Regions from separate parts of the Aquipuribacter sp. SD81 genome, predicted to be linked through region 3. Evidence: riboswitches for the same ligand, from Rfam matches in the RefSeq annotation. Region 3 holds a riboswitch; each other region holds the start of a gene.

Region 1 (3,951 bases), on a different contig from region 3:
GGGAGCGACCCCCTCGGCGGCCGCGTCCGCCGCCTGCGCCGCCTCCTCCTCCGCCGGCAGCGACGGGACGAACGAGACCCCGAGCGCGAGGTCCTTGACCGGCACCGCGAGCGCGAGGAGCACGAGCGTGCCGCCGACGACGACCGACGCGGCCGTGCGTGGGCGGACGAGCCGTCCCACGAGAGGTCGTCGTACCCGGGCGAAGCGGGCCGTGCGGCGAGCCAGCGGGACCGAGGCGCCGTCCAGCGCGCCGGGCCGGGCGGGCCAGTACGCCGCGCGGCCGAGCACCGCCAGCAGCGCCGGGAGCAGCGTCACCGAGACCGCCAGGCCGACGAGCACCGCGAGCGCCATGCCCGGTCCGAAGGCGCGGAACACGCTGCCGCGGGCGGCGAGCAGCGACGCCGTGCCGGCGGCGACCGTGAGGCCCGCGACCACGACGACGGGCAGGTAGTCGACGACCGCGCGTCGCGCGGCCCCCACGCGGTCCTCACCGTCCTCCAGCCCGCTGCGGGTGGCGGCGAGGAAGAAGACCGCGTAGTCGGTGACGACCCCGAGCAGCAGCGCGAGCAGCAGCGGGCGCAGCTCGGCGGGCACCTGCACGTCGAGCACCGCCCCGAGCGCCCCGGCCGCGTGGAGCGTGAGGACGAAGGCGAGGACCGCCGTGCCGATCGCGAGCAGCGGCGCGACGAGGGAGCGGAAGCTCAGCGCCAGCACGCCGAACACCGCCAGCGGTGCCGTGAGCTCCAGCGCCCGCAGCGACCGGTCGAGGACGGCGTCCTGCGCGACGCGCGCCGGGAAGGTGCCGGTCACGCCGACGGTCGCGTCGAGCGGGTCCGGTGCGCCGGCGGCGTAGCGCTGCGCGGCCCGGGTCTGCCCGAAGATGCCGGTCTCGGGCGACATGAGCAGGTAGGTGAGGGCCGTCGTGCCCTCCTCGCGGGCGCCCGGCACGAGACCGGCGGTGTTGAGCAGCGGCAGCGCCCCCAGCAGCGGGCCCGGCTCGGGGTAGGTGCCCTGGGCGACCGACGCCGCGCGCAGCACGGCGGCTGCCTGCGTGTACGGCGACAGCCCGTCGGGGTCGCGCTGCACGACGACGGCGCGCGACAGCAGCGGGAAGCCGAACGCCTGCGCCGACCGCACCTCGGTCGACACGTAGGGGTTGCCGTCGGGCGCGAAGTCGTCGAGGTCGCCGACCCCCGTGCCGCCCGGCAGCGGGAGCAGGACGACGGCCGCGACGGTGAGCACGACCCAGCCGAGCAGGACGGCGAACCGGCCGCGGACCACGAGGGCCGCGGCGGCCCCGACCCCGCGCGGCGGAGCGCGGTGCGGCGTCCCCGCCGTCCCCGCCGCCCGCGCCGTCCCCGCTGTCATGGTCACCTCCGGGCACGGGCCCCGGTCCGGACCCCTGTCGCCGCAGTACCCCGACCGAGCGGTCCGCACGCAGCGGGCCCGGCACCCGTGCCGGGTGCCGGGCCCGCCGTCAGGCGCGGGTGCGTCCGTGCGGCCTCACAGGAAGCCGCGGATGAACCCGAGCTCCCGCTCCTGGTCGATGCGGAACATGCCGCCGACACCGGCGCAGTTGCCGTTGAGGCCGTAGGAGTTGACCGAGACGAGCGTGTCGCCGACCAGCGCGGGGCCGCCGGAGTCGCCGAAGCACGTACCGCCGTGCTTGGCGTCGCCGCTCAGCAGGATCGACTGGTTGCCCGACGCGGTGCCGGCGCCGTTCGCCCCCTGGGTGTTGAGGACGAAGAGGTCCGCCTGGTAGCGGGTGAGCTCGGCGACGTTGCGCTCCGGCTGCACGGGGTTGCTGGACGCGGCCTGCAGCCCGTAGCCGACGGCCGTGACCACGGCGCCGTTGCGCCCCTTGGGCAGCGTGTCGACGACGCCGACCTGCGGCAGCTCGGCGTAGCGGTCGAGCTCGACGGGCTCGTCGAGGACGACGACGCCGAGGTCGTGCAGGTAGAACGCGGCGTCGTCGTACTCCGGGTGCGTGTACGGCGTGCCGGTCACCGACGTCGCGCCCTCGTAGGGGTAGCCGAAGTCGGCCGGCGTGGGCTCGAGCGTCGTCTCGAACCAGATCTCGACGGAGTCCGCCCCGAACGTGCAGTGCCCGGCCGTGACGTACACCGTCGGGGAGATGAGAGAGCCGCTGCACCGCGACTGCGGCACGAGCTCGCCGTCGGCGTCGTAGGTGCTCGACACCATGATGCCGACGTAGGGGTGGTCCTGGCCGTCGAGGCTGCCGCCCCGGGTGATGGCCGCCGCGGGCGCCGCGACCGCGGCGCCGAGGACGAGAGCCGCGGCGGCGGCGAGAACAGGCTTCATGGGTGCTCCTCCGGGGGCGGGATCGAGGTCCGGCGGTGGCCCCTCGCCGCCGTGCCGGGACCATAGCCACGCCCACCGACCGTCCGATAGGCCTGACTCGTCCCGGAGTTCGGGGCGAGTCCCGACCGCGTCCACCCGTCGGGACGACCCGTCCGCTGCTTGACACGGCCGCGCCGCCTGCCGAACACTCGGCGACACCATCCAGAGCGGCCGAGAGACGTGGCTCGTCGACGCCGCAGCAACCACCCCCCCGGGGGGCAGGTGCTCCCGCCACGGCCGATGGAGGAGTCATGACGCAGCGCCGCTCGGCGGTCGGTCACCGCACGTCGTACCGCACCCGTGTCCTCGTGGTGCTCGGGGAGAGCGAGCCCTGTCGGGCCTGACGCCCGACCTCGCCTCCCGACCACCCGTCGCCGCGCCGCGCGGCCGGCGACCCCAGCACCCGAGGACCCGCCATGACCGTGACCGACCCCTGGTTCGACGTGCTCGCACCCGTACCGGCCCACCCCCTGACGGCCCCGACCACCGGCGCCCCGACCCACGAGGCCCTGTCCGGCAGCGAGACGGCGCCGTCCGACCCGTGGGCGCCGCGCGGGTTCGCCACCCGCCAGGTCCACGCCGGCGCCGAGCCCGACGCCCTCACCGGCGCCCGCGTCGCGCCGGTCCACGTGAGCGCGGGATTCGTGTTCGACGACTTCGAGCAGGCCCGCGCCCGCTTCGCCGGCGACGAGGAGGGCTACACGTACTCCCGCGTCGCGAACCCGACGTGCGCGGCGCTCGAGCGGCGCCTCGCCGCGCTCGAGGGCGGGACCGACGCGGTGGTCGTCGGCAGCGGGCAGGCCGCCGTGACCGTCGCCCTGCTCGGGCTGCTGCGGGCCGGCGACCACCTGCTGTCGGCGCGCAGCGTCTACGAGGGCTCGCGCGGGCTGTTCACCGAGAACTTCGCGCGGTTGGGCATCGAGGTCGACCTCGTCGACGACCACACGGACCCCGAGGCGTGGCGCCGGCTCGTCCGGCCCACGACGCGGGCGTTCTTCGCCGAGTCCGTGCCCAACCCCACGAACGACCTCGTGGACCTGCGCGCCGTCGCCGACGTCGCTCACGCGGCCGGGGTCCCGTTCGTCGTCGACAACACGCTCGCGACGCCGTACCTGCTCCGGCCGCTGGAGCACGGGGCCGACGTCGTCGTGCACTCCGCGAGCAAGTTCCTGTCCGGGCACGGCGCGACCCTCGGCGGGGTCGTCGTGACCGGGACCGGCTTCGACTGGGCGGCGCGCGAGGACCGGTGGGAGCACCTCACCGCGCCCAGCGCGCTGCTCGGCGGGAGCAGCTGGGTGCAGCGGTACGGCCGGCGCGCGTACGTCGAGCACGCCCGGCACGTCGTCGCGGCCCGGCTCGGCCCGACCCTCGCCCCCCTCAACGCGTGGCTGCTGCAGCAGGGCGTGGAGACGCTGTCGCTGCGGGTGCGGCAGCAGACCGACAACGCCCTCGTGCTCGCCCGTTGGCTCGAGGCGCAGCCGGAGGTCGCCCACGTCGCGCACGCCGGGCTCGCCTCCAGCCCGTCGCACGACCTGGCCCGGCGCTACCTGCCGCGCGGCACCGGCTCGGTCTTCGCCGTCACGCTCGCGG
Region 2 (3,951 bases), on a different contig from region 3:
GGGCGCCTCGGCCGACGAGTCGGCGAGGACGTCGGCGAGCAGGCGCGAGACCTGGGCGGTCTCGACGAGGAAGCCGTCGTGGCCGTAACGCGACCGCACGACGACGAGCCTCGCCCCGGGCACGTGCCGGGCGAGGTGCTCCTGCTGCTCCAGCGGGTACAGCCGGTCGGAGTCCACGCCGGCGACGGTCGTGCGCGCCCGGACGCGGGCGAGCGCGGCCTCGGTGCCCCCGCGACCCCGGCCGACGTCGTGCCCGTTCATCGCCCGGGTGAGGACGACGTAGCTGCCGGCGTCGAAGCGCCGCGCGAGCTTGCCGGCCTGGTGGTCGAGGTAGGACTCCACCGCGTAGCGGCCGCCGGTCAGCGGGTCCTCGCCGGGCTGCGCGTCGCGGCCGAAGCGGGTGTCGAGCTCCCAGCGGGACCGGTAGGTGGCGTGGGCGATGCGCCGCGCGACCCCCAGTCCGGTGACCGGACCGGCGTCGGGACCGTCGTGGTAGTCCCCGCCGCGCCACGCCGGGTCGCCGGTGACGGCCGCCAGCTGCGGCGCCGCCCACGCGATCTGGTCGCCGGAGGCGGCGGCCGTGCTCGCGAGGACCGCGAGCCGCTCGACCCGCCCGGGCAGCCCGACCGCCCACTCCACGGCCCGCATCCCGCCCATGGAGCCGCCGACCACGAGCGCCCACGTCCGCACGCGCAGGTGGTCGGCGAGCCGGGCCTCGACCGCCACCTGGTCGCGCACGGACACGGCGGGGAACCGGCTGCCCCACGGCCGTCCGTCCGGGGCGGGCGTGGCGGGGCCGGTCGTGCCCTGGCAGCCCCCGAGCACGTTGGGCGCCACGACGAACCAGCGGTCGGTGTCGACCGCGAGCCCGGGACCGACGACGCCCTCCCACCAGCCGGGCGAGGCGTGCCCCGGGCCGGCGGGACCGACGACGTGGGAGTCGCCGGTGAGGGCGTGCAGGACGAGGACCGCGTTGCTCACGTGGCCGCCGGCGTCGAGCCGGGGCTCGCCCCACGTCTCGTAGGCGACCCGGACGCCAGGCAGCGTGCCGCCGTGCTCCAGGTCGACCGTCCCGACGTCGAGGAAGCGCCGTGCGCCGACCGGGTCCCCGTCCTGCCAGGCCGCCACCGTCCTCAGGCGCCCTTCGCCGCGCGGAAGCCCGCCTCGAGGTCGGCGAGGATGTCGTCGAGGTGCTCGAGGCCGACCGACAGCCGGACGAGACCGGGAGTCACGCCGCTCGCACGCTGCTCCTCCACGCTCAGCTGGCTGTGCGTGGTGGAGGCGGGGTGGATGACGAGGCTGCGGACGTCGCCGATGTTGGCGACGTGGCTGTGCAGCTCCAGCGCCTCCACGAAGCGGCGGCCGGCCTCGACGCCGCCGGCGACCTCGAAGGCGAGGACGGAGCCGGACCCGCGCGGGGCGTACTTCGCGGCGCGCTCGTGGAAGGGGCTGCTGGGCAGCGACGCGTAGGCGACCCGCTCGACCTCGTCACGGGCCTCGAGCCACTCCGCGACGGCGCGGGCGTTGTCGACGTGCCGCTCCATGCGCAGGCTGAGGGTCTCCAGGCCCTGCGCGACGAGGAACGCGTTGAACGGGCTCACGGCGGCGCCGATGTCGCGCAGCAGCTGCACACGCGCCTTGAGGACGTAGGCGAGGTTCGCCCCCAGCGCGCTGCCGACACCGAGGTCGCGGGCGTAGACGAGCCCGTTGTAGCTGGGGTCGGGCGTGTTGAACTGCGGGAAGCGCTCCGGGTCGGCGGCGTAGTCGAAGCGCCCGCCGTCGACGATCACACCGGCGATGGCGGCGCCGTGCCCGCCGAGGAACTTCGTCGCCGAGTGCACGACGACGTCCGCGCCCCACTCCAGCGGCCGGATGAGGTACGGCGTCGCGACGGTGTTGTCGACCACCAGCGGCACGCCCGCGTCGTGCGCGACGGCCGCGACGCCCTCGATGTCGAGCACGTCCTGGTAGGGGTTGGAGATCGTCTCGCCGAAGAACGCCTTCGTGTTCGGGCGCACCGCGGCGCGCCAGCTGTCGAGGTCGTCCGGGTCCTCGACGAAGGACACCTCGATGCCCATCTTCGGGAACGTGTAGTGGAAGAGGTTGTACGTGCCGCCGTACAGCCGCGGGCTGGACACGACGTGCCCGCCCGCCTCGGCGAGGTTGAGCAGGGCGGTGGTCTCCGCGGCCTGCCCGCTGGCGAGCAGCAGGGCCGCCGCGCCGCCCTCGAGGCTGGCCACGCGCTGCTCCACGGCGTCCTGCGTGGGGTTCATGATGCGCGTGTAGATGTTGCCGAACTCCTTCAGCGCGAAGAGGTTCTCGGCGTGGCTCGCGCTGTCGAAGACGTACGACGTCGTGGCGTAGATCGGCAGGGCGCGGGCGCCGGTGGCGCTGTCCGGGCTCTGGCCGGCGTGGATCTGGCGGGTCTCGAAGGACCACGAGCTGCTCACGGGTGCTCCTCACTCGCGCGGCCGCGGGTCCTCCGGCGGCGGCGCGTGACGGTTCGGGGGTGGGTGGGGCGGGGACGAGGGCGGCGCTCAGCCGGGACAGCTCGTCATGCGGACCTCCCACGAACCCGGGGCCGCACGGGCCCGCGCTTGCCGCCACCGGTCCGTGACGGCCTGGTCCTCACCCGGGGCACCCCACCGCGGAGGAGGGTTGCCGACCAGCGAGCCGGGGCTTGACGCTGGTGCTCATGACCTGCCGCGAGGGTACGGCACACGCGCCCGCGCGAGCCACCTGCCGTATCGCGGGACGGGACGGCAGGTGCCGTCCCCGCCGCCTCAGAGGGTGAGGGCGGGCGTCACGACCCCCGTGGCGACGCGGCCGCCGTCGGCCCCGTCGGACCCGGTGCTGGCGAGGACCAGCTGCAGGTGCCCGGGCGGGACCCGCTCGAGGGTGAAGCGGCCGGTCTCGTCGCACTGCTGCTGCGTCGAGCCCTCCGACGTCCGGACCTCGACGGACCGGCGACCACCCGGGGCGACCCAGCCGTCGACGCGGAAGCCCCCGTCGACGTCGCTGATGGCGAGCATGACCGTGAGCGTCCGGCTGCCGAAGGTGACGGTCCGGACGTCGTCGCCGCGGCCGCCCGCGCCGACGAGGCTCTCCTGCTGCAGCCGCATGAGCTCCACGTCGAGGTCGCGGGTGAGGTGCTCGACCTCCAGCGCGAAGCGGACGCGCCCGGCGAGGCCCGGCGGCGGCGGGTCGAGGCGCTCCCACATGTCGCGCAGACCGACCAAGAGGTCGGCGTCCTCCCGCCCGCCCGGGCCGGCCGGCGGGCTCACGTCGTCGCCCATGTCGACTCCTCCCCCAGCTGCTCCCGCAGCTTCTTCAGGCAGCGTCCGCGCGTCGGCCCGATGCTGCCCACCGGCATCGCGAGGTCGACCGAGAGCGCGGCGTAGTCCGGCCGGTCCGAGAAGGCGATGACCCGCAGCAGGCGCTGGCAGCGGTCGGACAGCGTCGCGACCGCCGACCACAGCCGTCGCGCCCGGTCGTCGTCCTCCACCTGCGCGGCCGGTCCGGGTCGCGGGTCGGGCGCGGCGAGCAGCACGGGCTCGGGGTCCTCGACGGCCCGCCGGGCGGCTGCGGCGGCCCGGGCCGCGTCGCGGCGCACGGTGACGAGCAGCCACGCGAGCACCGCCTGGGGGTCGCGCAGGTGGTCGCGGCGGCGGGACAGGGCCAGCCACGCGTTCTGGACGACGTCCTCGGCGACGTCGCCGTCCAGGCGGTAGGCCCGTGCGGTGTGCCACAGCAGCGGGGTGAGGAGGGCGACGAGCTCGTCGCACGCGCCCGGCTCGCCCCGGCACCACGCGCGCAGCAGCCCGGCGGCCTGGTCGGCGAGGCGGTGCCGGGACCCCGACGCCGCGTCCCCGCGGTCCGCGGACGCGGCACCTGCGCCGGTGCCGCCCTCGGTCGTCCCGTCGGCCCGCGCGGTCGTCGACTGCTCCGGGA
Region 3 (3,951 bases):
TCCGCGACGCGGGCGGCGAGGCGACGACGATCTCCTCGTGGGCGGGCATCGGCCGTCGCTCGCCGGTCTTCGCCGGGGTCTTCTCGCTGTTCCTCCTCGCCCTGGCCGGCATCCCCCTCACGAGCGGGTTCGTCGGCAAGGTCGCCGTCTTCGGCGCCGCGATCAGCGGCGGGGCGGGGCTGCTGGCGGTCGTCGGCGTCGTCACCAGCGCGGTCGCGGTCGTGTTCTACCTCCGCATCATCGTGTCGATGTACTTCGCCGACGCCACCGAGGACAGCGCCCGCGTCGTCACGCCGAGCGCGACCCTCACCGGCGTGCTCGCGGTCACCGCCGCCGTCACGGTCCTCCTGGGCGTGCTGCCCACGCCGCTGCTCGGGCTCGCGGAGCAGTCCGGCTTCTTCGTGCTGTGACCCTGTGACCGCAGTGACGTCGTGGTGAGCGCGTGGTGAGCGCCGCCGGGCCCGGGCCCGGCGGGGCAGGCCGGGCGGCGCACGCCGCGCGCCTCGAGCGCTACGGCCTCACCGACGACGCGCTGCGCGACACCGTCGTCGACGGGCTGGCGCAGGTCGAGGAGGCCGTCCGGGACGCCGTCCGCAGCGCGGACCCGCTCGCCGACGACGCCGCCGGCCACCTCGTGCGGGCGGGGGGCAAGCGCACCCGGCCGCTGCTGTGCCTGCTCGCGGCCCAGCTCGGCGCGCCCGGGCCGCTCGTCGTCGACGCGGCGGTCGTCGTCGAGCTCACGCACCTCGCGACGCTGTACCACGACGACGTCATCGACTCCGCGACCGAGCGTCGCGGGGTGCCGAGCGCCCAGCAGGTGTGGGGCAACACCGTCGCCATCCTCACCGGCGACCTGCTCTTCGCGCGCGCGTCGGTCATCGGCGCCGGGCTCGGGCCGGAGGCGGTGAGCATCCAGGCGCGGACCTTCGAGCGGCTCGTGCTGGGGGAGATGCGGGAGACCGTCGGCCCGCGCCGCGGCGAGGACCCGGTCGCGCACTACCTGCAGGTGCTGAGCGACAAGACGGGCTCGCTCATCGCGACGTCCGCCCGCTTCGGCGGCATGTTCTCCGGGCTGCCCGCCGAGCAGGTGCGCGTGCTCGTGGAGTACGGCGAGCAGGTCGGCGTCGCGTTCCAGCTCGCCGACGACGTCCTCGACCTCGCCGCCGAGCGCGCGGAGTCCGGCAAGACGCCCGGCACCGACCTGCGCGAGCACGTGCCGACGCTGCCGGTGCTGCTGCTGCGCCGGGCGGTCGCCGACAGCAGCGCCCCCGCCGGGTCGGCCGAGCTGCTCGCGGACCTCGACGGCGACCTGGGCGACGACGAGGCGCTCGCCGACGTCGTCGCCCGGCTGCGCGCGCACCCCGTGACCGCCGACGCGCGGACCGAGGCGCGGCGCTGGTCGGCCCGCGCCGTCGAGGCCCTCGCGCCGCTGCCCGCCTTGCCGGCCCGCGACGCCCTCGCCGCGGTCGCCGAGGCGCTCGCCGACCGCACGGGCTGAGCCGCCCGCGTCCGTCACGGCGCGACGTCGCCTGCCTGCGGCCACGGCGACACACCGGACAGCTCCCGCCGACCGTCGGTGCACCGTCCCGCCGTCGCGTGTGTCGTCGTGGCCGGGCAGCGGGCCTGTGGACGGGGGCGCACGCCGTCGTCCGTCGTGGGTCGGGCTGGTGACATGGCCGTCGAGGGGAGGACCATGGCTGCTGTGACCGTGATGCCGCGTGAGGGGGATTGGACGGTCGACGACCTCGACCGGCTGCCCGACGACGGCCTGCAGTACGAGCTCGCGGACGGGGTGCTCCTCGTGACGCCCGCTCCCGTGCCCGCCCACCAGCGCGTGGTCGTCGACCTGCTGATGGTGCTGCGCCAGGCGGAGGTGCCGGGTACGGAGGTGTTCGTCGCCCCCCTCGACTACCGGCCGAGCCGGGTCCGGTCCCTCCAGCCGGACCTGCTCGTGGTCCGCAGCGAGGACGTCGGACCGGTGGACGTGCAGCGGCCGCTGCTCCTCGCGGTGGAGGTGCTGTCGCCCAGCACCCGCAGCAAGGACCTGCTGCTCAAGCGCGGCCTGTACGAGGACTCCGGCGTGGCGTCGTACTGGGTCGTCGACCCGGCCGAGCCGTCGCTGCTCGTGCTCGACCTGGTCGACGGCCGCTACGTCGAGACCGCGCGCGTCGCGGGCGACGACGAGGTCCGCCTCGAGCGGCCCTTCCCGGTGACGGTCCGGCCCGGCGCGCTCGGCCGCCGCTGACCGGAGCGAGACGGCCGTCCCAGCCCTCGGACGTCCGGTTTCGCGAGTCGGGACGGCGGGGGCTACTCTCTCACCAGCCATCCAGAGCGACCGAGAGACCTGGCTCGTCGACGTCGCAGCAACCCCCCGGCAACGGGTGCGGGTGCTACCGCCAGGACCGATGGAGGATCCTGTGAGGTACTGCCCCGGCACCACCCCGCTCCTGGTCGCGCGTCGCGCCGTGGACCTGTGCCGCCGCACCGCCGCGGCGTGTCCGCGGCGAATGCCGCTGCGCTGAGCCTCCCGCTCGGCGCACACCCCCGGCCCCCGTCGACCCGCGCTGCGCGCGGGCCGGCCCTCCTGCGCCGTCCCGGCGCCGCGACCTCCGGAGCACCCCCATGACCAGCACCACGCCATCCCCGGCGCGGACCACCTCGCTGCCCGTCGACGTCCGCGACCTCACCGTCGACTTCGGCAAGGGGCCGGTCCTCGACGGCCTCGACCTGCACGTGCCCGCCGGTGAGGTCCACGCCGTGCTCGGGCCGTCCGGGTGCGGCAAGTCGACCCTGCTGCGCGTCCTCGCCGGCCTGACCCCGCCCACCCGCGGCACCGCGCGCCTCGGCGGGGCCGACGGCAGCGGCAGCAGCGACATCGTCGAGGGCGACGAGCGCGTCGCCGTCGTCTTCCAGCAGCCGCGGCTGCTGCCGTGGCTCGACCTGCGCGGCAACGTCGCTCTCGGTGCCACCCGCCGCCGCCGGCACGAGCCGGGCGCCGGGTCGCGCGAGGAGGTCGACGAGCTCCTGCACCGGGTGCACCTCGACGGCTACGGCGACTACCGGCCCGCCTCCGTCAGCGGCGGCATGGCCCAGCGCACCGCGCTCGCCCGGGCGCTGCTCGCCCGGCCGGGCGTCCTGCTGCTCGACGAGCCCTTCGCCGCGCTCGACGCCCTCACCCGTCTCACCATGCAGGGCCTCGTCGACGAGCTCGTCCACGCCGACGGCACGACCGTCGTGCTCGTCACCCACGACGTCGACGAGGCCGTCCGGCTCGCCGACCACATCACGGTGCTCGGGCGCGCCGGCACCGGGCACGCCACGTACGTGCCGGTCGACCTGCCCCGCCCGCGCGACACCACCGACCCCGAGCAGCTCGCCGCCGCCGCACGCCTCCGGTCGCGCCTGCTGTCCCTCGTCGGCGTCTCCGACGCCGGCGCGTCCACCTCCCCGCACCACGAGCAGGGTTCCCGGACCCGACAGGAGCACACCCGATGAGCCGCCGCACGTCCGTCCCCACCCTCGCCCTCGCCGCCGCGACCGCCCTCGTGCTCGCGGCCTGCGGCTCCGGTTCGGAGGGCGGCGCCGACGCCGACGACGACGCCACGGGCGCGGCCGGCGGTGGCGCGAGCGCCGCCGCGGGCGGCGACCTCGGTGTCGACGAGATCCGCCTGGACTGGGCGACGTACAACCCGGCGAGCCTCGTGCTCAAGGAGCAGGGCTGGGTCGAGGAGGCCGTCGGCGACGACGTCGAGGTCACGTGGGAGTTCTCCGCCGGGTCCGCCCCCGCCAACGAGCTGCTGCGCGGCGACGTCGTCGACTTCAACTCCACCGCCGGCGCCGCGGCGCTGCTCGCCCGGGCCAACGGCTCCCCGCTGCGCACCGTCGACGTCCTCGCGCAGCCGGAGTGGTCGGCGATCGTCGTCGGGCCCGACTCCGACATCACGAGCGCCG

Evidence for each region. A riboswitch is a leader RNA that binds a small molecule or an ion and turns the genes downstream of it on or off. The one in region 3 is predicted to bind S-adenosylmethionine.
Region 1: it holds a riboswitch for S-adenosylmethionine, as region 3 does, so the genes downstream of both, WAA21_RS09325 (O-acetylhomoserine aminocarboxypropyltransferase/cysteine synthase family protein) here and WAA21_RS07210 (ABC transporter ATP-binding protein) in region 3, are expected to answer to the same signal.
Region 2: it holds a riboswitch for S-adenosylmethionine, as region 3 does, so the genes downstream of both, WAA21_RS16515 (bifunctional o-acetylhomoserine/o-acetylserine sulfhydrylase) here and WAA21_RS07210 (ABC transporter ATP-binding protein) in region 3, are expected to answer to the same signal.

The regions. Positions count from the first base shown of each region.
Region 1 is NZ_JBBAYJ010000012.1:100,309-104,259, reverse strand. Features, by position in the region: gene WAA21_RS09335 (MMPL family transporter) at 1-1,368, opposite strand, end outside; gene WAA21_RS09330 (trypsin-like serine protease) at 1,504-2,322, opposite strand; SAM riboswitch class I at 2,517-2,608, shown strand; gene WAA21_RS09325 (O-acetylhomoserine aminocarboxypropyltransferase/cysteine synthase family protein) at 2,778-3,951, shown strand, end outside.
Region 2 is NZ_JBBAYJ010000035.1:810-4,760, reverse strand. Features, by position in the region: gene metX (homoserine O-acetyltransferase MetX) at 1-1,128, opposite strand, end outside; gene WAA21_RS16515 (bifunctional o-acetylhomoserine/o-acetylserine sulfhydrylase) at 1,134-2,450, opposite strand; SAM riboswitch class IV at 2,589-2,701, opposite strand; gene WAA21_RS16510 (hypothetical protein) at 2,784-3,296, opposite strand; gene WAA21_RS16505 (RNA polymerase sigma factor) at 3,281-3,951, opposite strand, start outside.
Region 3 is NZ_JBBAYJ010000009.1:67,803-71,753, forward strand. Features, by position in the region: gene nuoN (NADH-quinone oxidoreductase subunit NuoN) at 1-410, shown strand, start outside; gene WAA21_RS07200 (polyprenyl synthetase family protein) at 533-1,498, shown strand; gene WAA21_RS07205 (Uma2 family endonuclease) at 1,694-2,245, shown strand; SAM riboswitch class I at 2,320-2,412, shown strand; gene WAA21_RS07210 (ABC transporter ATP-binding protein) at 2,623-3,495, shown strand; gene WAA21_RS07215 (aliphatic sulfonate ABC transporter substrate-binding protein) at 3,492-3,951, shown strand, end outside.